Regions from separate parts of the Caballeronia sp. GAWG2-1 genome, predicted to be linked through region 1. Evidence: riboswitches for the same ligand, from Rfam matches in the RefSeq annotation. Region 1 holds a riboswitch; the other holds the start of a gene.

Region 1 (5,013 bases):
GCTTTGCGCGTTTTAGTGCACCGACGGCAAATGGTCGAGGTCGCTTGCGCCGTTAGAATGTTGCGATATTTCAGTGGCATTGCGATGGCAACTTTCCCTTCCGAGGCCAAAGACACGATGAATCAAACCTCAAGCGCGATTCCAATTTTCGACGCCGAACGCACCGCGCAGCTCGTTCCTTATGACCGCCTGGTCGACACGCTTGCCGCCACCATGCTCGATTACGCGGCGGGCCGTATCGTGAGTCCGGAGCGCATGGTGGTGCCGCTTGCACAAGGTGGGATCATGTTGTCGATGCCTGCAAGCGCGGCGGACTTGGCCATGCACAAGCTCGTCAACGTGTGCGCGGGTAACGGTGCGCTTGGTTTGCCCACGATTCACGGACAGGTCACCGCATTCGATGCCGTCACCGGCGTGCCGCAATTCATGCTCGACGGCCCAACTGTAACGGGGCGCAGAACGGCGGCGGTATCGATGCTCGCTATCCGCGCTCTAAGCGCGCAGCCGCCGAAACAAGTGCTGGTGATCGGTACGGGCAAGCAGGCGGCCTACCATGTGGAAGCGATCGCAAGCGTTTATCCCGATGCATCGATCATCGTCCAGGGGTCGCGAGCCGAGCGTGCGAATGCCTTTTGCAATGCCTACGCAGCGGCTTTGCCAAAGCTCGCGGCGCTTGAAAGCTCAAACATTCCCGAAGCTGTCGATGTCGTCATCACCGCGACTACCAGCAAGCAGCCTGTCTATACGCTGCCGGCGCGAGCAGATCGGTTGGTCATCGGTGTTGGCGCCTTTACGCCTGATGCGGCAGAAATAGCGTCGGGCACTATCGATTCAAGCGCTTTGTATGTCGATGACCCGGCAGGCGCGCGCCATGAAGCGGGGGATTTCATCCTTGCCGGTGTGAAATGGGAGAATGTCAATTCACTTGCACAAGCAATCACGGCAAGGGTGAAAAACGAACGCCCGGTCGTATTTAAATCCGTCGGATGCGCGGCATGGGATCTCGCTGCATGTCGAGTTGCTAGAGCTTTATTGTTAGACAAAAATAACCGCGCTATTTAAGGCGCTAGCTGGCTTGGAACGTTCCTTGCTGAATGTCTGTTCAATCGAAAGCTGGCGCAAGCGCCTTTGCACCCAAGTGAACAGACCCATGAATAGCCGATACGACACCAGATGGACGCCCGGTTTTCCCGCGCGCGACGACGGGAATGATGGATCAGGCGGTGCGTCCGCACAGCCTAACGCGGCGCCGCCGGCTGCTTACTTTATCTCCGTGCTGGAGCTTGCGACTGGCGAGAAGCTGGGCAATGACGAACGCTTACGCGCCGTCGCCATGCTTGAATCGCAGTTTGGCGAGGGACGTCCACGTACGCTTAAGGAGGCCGTGCGCATTTGTGCCGGAGCCATCGATTCATCGACATTGCAGCGAATGGCGCGTGGCGCTAAGGCTTAGGAAGGCCTTAGCGAGCGACGCAATTCGTTCACGGTCTTGTAAGACAGGCGGCTCTTATTTAACCGTCTGAATCACTTCGAAGCCTTCGAATTCCGGGTGGCCTAAGTAAAGCTGCCTGGTTTCTCCGCCCGCATTGCGATGCGCGGCGCGAAATGCATCCGACTGAGTCCACTGTTCGAACGCAGCATGGTTTGTCCAGATCGTGTGACTCGAATAGAGAACATGGTCATCCCGCGTCGGTCCCTTTAGCAGATGGAACTCCACGAAGCCCGGCACTTCCTTGAGGTGCGTGTCGCGGCTTGTCCAGAGATGTTCGAAATCGGCTTCCGCGCCTGGAACGATCTTGAAGCGGTTCATGGCAATGTACATGTCGATATGGCTCCTTGGTTTTAGGCATTCGAAAAATAATCAGGCCTTTGACAGTTCGACCAGCGTCCTGAAGCCGCCGAAGAACATGCGTTTGGGATCGAACGGCGGTTCGCCGTTTTCCATCATGCTCTTAAGACGCGAGTCTTCCATTACTTTGGCGTTGACGGCGTCACGCTGTTCGCGCGATTCATAGACGATCCACGAGAAGACCACCGTTTCGCCTTCCTTGAGCTGTACGCTTCGAGGGAACGAGGTGAGCTCGCCTGGCTTAACATCGTCGGCAATACATTCGACAAACTGCAGCGCGCCATATTCCAGCCATATTTTTCCCGCTGCATCGGCCATGCTGCGATACGCGTCGACCTTGTCGATCGGCACTGGTACGACGAAACCATCCACATAGTGCGCCATTGCTGTCTCCTTTGAGCGAACCAGTCGCTGCTTGCTTTGAGCACCGAGCGGCCATCTAAGTTCAGGAGGGCACGTACGTCCATTTGCCTTCCGCGAACTTGAGCAAGACGGACGATAGCGGCGCGAGATCCATCTTGAGTATCGACGACAACGGTTCGTCGCGCACGATACAGAGCGCCGCCTTCATGACGATGGCGTGCGTTACGACTATGCAGCATTCGTGCTCCGTATTCGAAGCAAGCCCCTCAAGCGCTTTCTCAACGCGCTTTGACAGCATTGCCACGCTCTCGCCGCCATGCGGCCTTGCATGGGGATCGGAAAGCCACGCCGCAACGTCTTGAGGCTCGCGCTCACTAATCTCGCGAATGGAACGACCGCGCCATTCTCCATAGTCGATATCGTCGAATGCGACATCGATCGAAAAATCTGTCGTGATCCAAGCCGCTGTTTCGCAAGCAACGCGGGCCGGGCTGGATGTGACGCGGCTTGGGTCGCCCGGGACATCGAGCGTGCATTTAGCCTGTTCGACAGGCTCGTCGCCTTGCGGAAAACGCCCGCTTTTCATGGCATGCGTGGCGGCGTGGCACAGCAAAATCAATGTCGATTGCATAGGCTTTAGCTCATGGTCGTTTTACTTTGCCGGCAATCATCATAGAATGGCAAGCTTGCAGTGCGAGGAAGCCGGTGGAAGCCCGGCACGGTCGCGCCACTGTATGCGGTTCGCGCTAAGAGCGCGATGCCGCGAGTCAGACCCCGCTGCATGCTCTTCGTCTATCGGGACGCGCTTTTCCCTGGAGAAATTTCAATGAATATGTCCAACGCGCCGGCTTTTTCCGCTGGTATTGCAACGCCCGCTAACGATGCACCGGTCCCCATTCCGGTGCGTGAGGTCCTTCCTTGGGCCGTTTTTATCGGCCTCGTTCTGCTGATCGCGATTTATTTCGTCGGCGCCGAGCAAGGTGCAACGTCCATTATCTCGGGCATGTACGTCCACGAATTCGTTCACGATGGCCGGCACTTGCTCGGCTTTCCGTGCCACTGAGGACGGAGCATGATTCGCAACTTGCTTATACGCGGCATGGTCGCGGGACTCGTCGCGGGCCTGATCGGCTTTGGCTTTGCGCGCGGCTTCGGCGAACCTTCAGTTGCTCGGGCTATCGCGTTCGAAGAACAGCACGAGCATGCACAAGCGCCCGCACACGATCATCACGATGAAGCGGCGGCAGCGCAATCGCATAGTCATGGTGATGATGAAGAACTCGTTAGCCGGGACACGCAAGCGGGTTTGGGCTTACTAACGGGCGTGGTGGTGTTCGGCACGGCTTTAGGCGGTATTTTCTCGCTGATCTTTGCCTTGGCTTATGGGCGGCTCGGCTCGTTGCATGCGCGCGGAACGTCGGTTTTGCTTGCGCTCATTGGTTTCGTTAGCGTTGCGCTCGTGCCGTTCATCAAATATCCCCCAAACCCGCCCGCCGTGGGCAATGCCGAAACCATCGGTCCGCGTACGGCGCTTTTCTTCGGCATGGTGGCGATATCAATCGTCGGCGCGGTGTTCGCGGTCTATGCGCAGCGACGCTTGCAGGCGCGTCGCGGCAACTGGAACGCGGCGCTTATTGCGGCGGCTGGTTACGTCGTCCTGATGGTTATCGCGCAAGTGGCGCTGCCTTCTGTCGACGAAGTACCCGCCGACTTTTCCGCGTCGTTGTTGTGGAATTTCAGGCTGACTGCCGTCGGTATCCAGGCATTGATCTGGGCAACGCTTGGACTGCTCTTCGGCGCGCTTGCGTCACGTGAACTCGAGCGTCCGGCAGCGCGTCGCATGGCCGCTGCCTGAATCGAATGCTCGATGGATGTCAAAAGGCCCGCGTCGCTTGAGCACGAGCGCGAGCCTTCGTTCATTGCGAGGCCGCGCGCCGCTCAAGCAACTGGTCGAACAACGCGAGCTTCGCGTGATCGTCCATCGTTCTAAAGAATTTAATTTCCTCGCGGCTTCTAAAGCATCCCGCGCACAGGCCGCTCGATGCGTCGAGCTTGCAAACGCCGGTGCACGGCGAGCCGATTGGCTCCTGCGCGCTGGCGCGTTCGATCATCTCGGCGAGATCGCGTGGCCCGATTTCGGTCGATGTCGTCATAGTGCTTCGCCGCGAAAGAGCGCAGCCATTGCCGCAGGATTCGAGGGCCAGTAAGCGTGCATGTAAGTGGCCGTTATCGCGCCATGACGATAAAGCGCTTCGCCCTGCGCACCGGTCGTTGCGTGCGTGGCTGTCGTGAAAGGCTGCATCGATGTCTTGAGCGTCGAATAGTGAAAGGTGTGGCCGGTGAGCGGACCGTGGGCGGTGTCGACTCGTTGCATCGCCAGCCGCGAAAGACGGCGTTGCATGGTGGCGTCGCCGGGAAGGGCGCTTAGCATTGAATGACGATTGCCTTCGACATCCGTCAGTGCGTCGAGCAGGTAGAGCATACCGCCGCATTCCGCGACTACCGCGCGATTGCGCGCGATATGTTCTTCTATCGAAGCGCGCGTGCACGCATTGGAAGCAAGCGTCGCGGCATGAAGCTCGGGATAGCCGCCGGGCAAGTAGAGCGCATCGACATGAGCGGGTACGGGCTCATCCGCTAGCGGGGAAAAATAGCTGACGCTTGCGCCCGATGCCTTTAGCAAATCGACATTCGCGGGATAAATAAATGAAAACGCGGCGTCCCGCGCGATCGCAATGTGCAATCCGTCGAGAAGACGCGGCGGTTCACTTAGCGTGATGTCGTCGTCGAAGCGAACGAGC
Region 2 (5,013 bases), on a different contig from region 1:
GCCGACTTGCATGGCGTTACTCATCTTGCCCGCGAGCTTGGACGCCGCCGCGAAGTCGTGCGATTCCAGCACGACCTCAGTGCGGCCGCGCCACGCGGAGATCTTACCGTCGCGATCCGTGCTCGGATAAACCGTGAACGAGCCGCTTTTCGCGGTCACGTTGTCGACGCCTTTTGCTTCGCGCAATGCGGCTTCGGCGCGCTGATTGAGCGTGGTGGTGAGCGACGATGGATCGGCCGCTTCCTGCTCGTAGAACAGCGTGATGTTGACGACATCTTGCGGCACTTGCGCGCTGGCTTGCGCGGATAGCGAGAGCACGCCGGATGGCTGCGGATTGGTGATTACCGTCTGAGCGGCGGCCGAAAGCGGAAGCGTGAGCGCGGCGCTCGACATCGCGACGAAGGCGAGGGCGGCGGCGGTTTTCTTGTCGATCATCTAAGGACTCCGAGTGCAAGAGCATCGCGTGATTCGCGACCGCACTTAGGCGCTTCGTTCGTTCCCTTAGTTCCCTTGAACGATTCGCGCGCCCTAGACCAGACGCTCGGTTATGAAGCGCCACTGCGCCTCGGTCACGGGCGTGATCGACAGCCGATTACCGCGCGCGAGCACTTGCATGTCGGCGAGTTCTGCGTGTTCGCGCAATGTCGCGAGCGGAATCAACGGCGTCTTCTTGACGAAACGCACATCGACGAGCATCCAGCGCGGCGTCTCCTGCGTGGACTTGGCGTCGAAGTACGGGCTTTTGGCGTCGAACTGAGTGGGATCGGGGTAGGCCGTAGAACAGACTTTGGCGATGCCCGCAATGCCCGGCTCCGGGCAACTCGAATGATAGAAGAGCACGCCGTCGCCGACTTGCATCTGGTCGCGCATGAAGTTGCGCGCCTGATAGTTGCGCACGCCCGTCCACGGGAGGGTTTTCTTCGGCGCGTGCGCGAGATGATCGATGCTCGCTTCGTCCGGTTCGGACTTCATCAGCCAGTAGCGCATGATGGATTCGGCAACGGGGTTTTAAAACGGGCTCAACAAAAGCAAACGGCATCGGTATGAACCGATGCCGCTGGAGTAGGGTCCCCACCTCGGCCGCTAGGCCGGCATCCTGAACCTGGGTTCAAGATTGGTCGCAGTAAGCAACACTTCGGGTACATCAGACAGAGTGACGCGCGCGCCCGTGCTGCAAGTTTCCACAACCGTGCCAATGTAGCATTGGTTCAAGGAATATATGACCTTGGCGAACCAGGCAGGGAGTAGTCACTCTACACCAATCGAATGTCTAATGCAGCCTCTCGACACCAATTGCGCAGTTTCTTTTTTCGATTGACATCGCGCGACCGATTAGCGTTCGCCAAGGAGCGGCGTCGCGGCACTTCGGTCACTGCACTTCATACTGCGCGATGACAGCACCAAGCTGTTCGTTCATGGAGTGCATCGTGCGGCGAATTTCCTCGGCGGGGAAGGCCTCGCCATGACGCACGCTTTCTTGCAGCCTCAGCAATTCGGAAGCGAGTGAAAGCGCGGCCATCACCGCGATGCGGTCTTGCCCGCGCACGTTGCTTGCATTGCGCACCTTGTTCATCTCGGCGTCGACGCGTGCCACCGCTTCACGCAGCGCACCTTCGGTTTCCGGCGAACAGGCGAGGCGATATTGCTGGCCGAGAATGGATACTTCGATCTGCGTGGTCGTCATGCCTTCTCTCCGTGATGATGCTCACTGTGCTCTCCCGCGTGCGCATGCTCGTGCGCGGCTTGCACATCGTGAGAACGGGCATCGAGGAGATCGAGCTGATTTTCCGTCTCGGCATGATTCGCGGACTTGCCGCGCGGCAACTTTTCGAGAATCGCGTTCAGGCGGACCTGCGCGTCGTCGATCTTGGCCGAGAGGGAATCGCGTTCGGCTTGCAGCGTGTCGCGCTCTTCGCGCATTTGCACAAGCTCTGCCTGCACGTTCGCGTAGTCGCTACGCAGTTGTTCGATTTGTGCTTCAAGCGCGAGACGCGCCTGATTGTGCCGCTCGCTGATCTGGATCAGCCGGCCGATATTTCCTGACAGTGATTCGAGTTCGTTGAGCATGTGCTGCGTCCTCTAAAGACCTCGCATTCTAGCGCGGTTCAACGGAGCTTCCGATAATTGTCTCGTTTCGAGACGTAACAGCACGCGATCATGCGTGCATCGCGATGCATTCGTGTGTGGAAAGCGCGGGCGCTGCCGATGTGTTGCGACGGCGGGTTCTAGTTGGGTTCGTCGTGAGCCGTGTGTCTTGCGATGATCGGCCAGGGTCGTTTCTTGACGGTCCTGAATCGCGCTCCTACACTTGCCGCACTTTTGGTGCTCGCGTCCGCATTCTTTTGCGGGCGCAGTCAAACGGGAAACAGGAAGCGGCGCCGCCAAGGCCACGCCAACCTGTGCTGCCCCCGCAACGGTAAGCGACCGCAACGCAAGTTGCAAGTCGTCCCTTGCGCGTTTTTCGCCGCGCCGTCGTGTGAGTTTGCTTGCGAGTTTGTCTGATTCGCAAGAATCCGCCGCTCGACGCAGGCCAGGCGAAGAACGTGTCGATGCCACTGCGCTTCATGCGTGGGAAGGCGGGACGGTGTGTCGCCAGCCCGGATACCGGCCAACTGTTCAGCGCGTTCGTCTGTTCGCATTCGAGCGCGCTCGTCGCGCATTGGCCTTGCGGGGAGCGAGGTCGCGCCAGCCTACGCATGGGAACATTTCACGCATGGTATCGCCACTTGCCCGACACGCGGGCAGACGCAAAACGATCGAACGCGCCGCGCTCGTCGCCCTCAACACATGGTTGCTCGCTCATGAAGCGCTCGCGGACGAAGCCTCGCAACCGCCGCTCGCGCCCGTCGTCGTGACCGCGACGCGCACCGCGCAACCTCTCGCCGATACGATCGCGCAGACTTCGCTCTTCGACGCCCAGGATATCGCCGATAGCAATGCCTACGACGCGCTCGGCGTCATCGGTCTTGCGCCCGGCGTGCAGGTGACGCGCAACGGCGGCCCGGGAGCGAATGCAAGCGCGTTCATACGCGGCGCGTCCTCGACGCAATCGCTCGTTTTGATCGACGGCGTGCGTGTGGAATCCGCATCGCTCGGTTCGGCGCAGCTTGCGCAGATCATGCCGGATCAGATCGACCGCATCGAAGTCGTGAACGGCAACGTGTCGGCGCTGTACGGCTCGGGCGCGATCGGCGGCGTCGTGCAGATCTTCACGAAAGACGGCGAGGCGCATCCGCCGCGCTTCTACTTCGAGACGGAATACGGCAGCTATCACACGCAGCGGCAAGCTGCGGGCGTTTCCGGCGCGCTCGATAGCGAAGGCCGCACGACCTTCAGCTTCAACGTATCGCGCGAGAAGACCGATGGTTTCTCGTCGATCGATCCCGCGCTCGCGCCCAACGCCAATCCGAACGCGAACGGTTATCTGAACGAAAGCGTCGCGGCCACGCTGCGCCACAAGTTCGGCGACAAATGGGACGCGGGCGTGCGCTTCTATCAGTCGAACGGCATCGACAGTTTCGACGATGCCTACGGCTTGCCCGGCGATCTCAACGATTCGCACAGTCGCGTGCGGTCGACATCGGTGTTTGCGAACGGCCGTATCACGGACCAGTGGACCACGCATTTCACGGTCGCGCAGGGACAGGACCGCGCGAACATCGAGCAGAACGGCATCTATACGAGCCGCTTCAATTCCGAGGATCGCCAGTATCTGTGGCAGAACGACTTTCGCCTGACGGAGGCGCACAAGCTCCTGTTCGGTTACGAGCATCTCGACCAGACGCTCGATTCGGATCAGTTCAGCGCGCCGGATCGTCACGTGAATTCGGTGTACGCGGGCTATGTGGGACGCTTCGGTCCGAGCGAAGTGCAGGCCAATCTGCGCCACGACCAGTATTCCGATTTCGGCGGCGCGAACAGCTACTATCTGGGCTATGCGTACAACATCGACACGCACTGGCGCGCGAGCGCGAGTTACGCGGCGTCGTTCCGCGCGCCGAGCTTCGACGATCTCTACTATCCGTTCAGCGGCAATCCGTCCATTCAGCCCGAGCGCAGTCATTCGGTGGAAGCGGCGCTGCAGTACGCATCGGACCAAGTGGGCGTGCTGCGCGTGACGGCGTTTCAGACGCGCTATTCGAATCTGATCGATTACGTATCGGACGGCAGCGGCTTCTATATCGCGCAGAACGTCGGACGCGCGAAGGTGCAGGGCGTCGAGGGATCGTGGGCAGGGCATGTCGGCGCCACTGATTTACGCGCGGGCGTGACGTTCCAGAATCCCGTCGATGAAACCGGCAATCAGGACCTGACGCGCCGTGCGCGGCGTTTCGCGAGTTTCAGCGCGCATCGCTCGATAGGAAGCTGGCGCGTGGGTGGCGAGTGGATCGTGAGCGGTGCGCGCAGCGATTACGATTCGACGCTCGCGGGCTATGGCGTCGTGAATCTGTCGGCGCGCTATGACATCACGAAGTCGTGGTACGTGAGCGCGCGTGTCGACAACCTCTTCGACCGGAACTATGAACTGGCTTATTCGTACAACACGCCGAGGCGCGGCGCTTATGTCACGCTCGGCTGGCGCCCGTCGTGAGCGACACCGTTGACCTGCGCCGCGCGATGAACGCTAAACGCGCGTTAGGCATCTGGGCTGCGCTCGGGCTTGCCGCGTTGCTTGTGTTTGCGGCGTCGCTCGCGCTCGGCAGCGTCGCGTTGCCCTTGCCGCGCGCCATCGCGGCGTTGCTGCACGCGCATGCGGCCGCGCCCGATATCGCCGATGACATCGTGCTCACCTTGCGTTTGCCGCGCGCGCTCGCGGGTTTCGCTTCGGGCGCCTTGCTCGCGCTTTCCGGCGCGCTGCTGCAAGTGCTGTTGCGCAATCCGCTGGCCGAGCCGTACGTGCTCGGCGTATCCGGCGGCGCGGCGACCTTCGCGCTCACGGCGATGCTCGCGTCGCTGCCGTGGTGGGGCATCGATCTGGCGGCGTGCGCGGGCGCGTTCGCATCCATCGTGCTG

The links. Region 1 has a riboswitch for cobalamin ahead of NCR98_RS17325 (CbtB domain-containing protein). Riboswitches for the same ligand answer to the same signal wherever they lie in the genome.
Region 2: linked by a shared signal. The riboswitch ahead of NCR98_RS03215 (TonB-dependent receptor domain-containing protein) and the one ahead of NCR98_RS17325 (CbtB domain-containing protein) in region 1 are both predicted to bind cobalamin.

What each region holds. Positions count from the first base shown of each region.
Region 1 covers NZ_JALQDD010000027.1:185,856-190,868, reverse strand. The annotation lists gene lhpI (bifunctional Delta(1)-pyrroline-2-carboxylate/Delta(1)-piperideine-2-carboxylate reductase) at 118-1,062, shown strand; gene NCR98_RS17345 (hypothetical protein) at 1,076-1,453, shown strand; gene hmuQ (heme-degrading protein HmuQ) at 1,508-1,822, opposite strand; gene NCR98_RS17335 (DUF1428 domain-containing protein) at 1,862-2,233, opposite strand; gene NCR98_RS17330 (histidine phosphatase family protein) at 2,295-2,843, opposite strand; cobalamin riboswitch at 2,885-3,008, shown strand; gene NCR98_RS17325 (CbtB domain-containing protein) at 3,045-3,275, shown strand; gene NCR98_RS17320 (CbtA family protein) at 3,285-4,067, shown strand; gene NCR98_RS17315 (DUF1289 domain-containing protein) at 4,129-4,365, opposite strand; gene NCR98_RS17310 (cobyrinic acid a,c-diamide synthase CobB) at 4,362-5,013, opposite strand, start outside.
Region 2 covers NZ_JALQDD010000006.1:171,921-176,933, forward strand. The annotation lists gene NCR98_RS03190 (SIMPL domain-containing protein) at 1-435, opposite strand, end outside; gene NCR98_RS03195 (EVE domain-containing protein) at 529-987, opposite strand; RNA gene ssrS (6S RNA) at 1,065-1,247, opposite strand; gene NCR98_RS03205 (cell division protein ZapA) at 1,370-1,684, opposite strand; gene NCR98_RS03210 (ATPase) at 1,681-2,067, opposite strand; cobalamin riboswitch at 2,304-2,627, shown strand; gene NCR98_RS03215 (TonB-dependent receptor domain-containing protein) at 2,714-4,591, shown strand; gene NCR98_RS03220 (FecCD family ABC transporter permease) at 4,618-5,013, shown strand, end outside.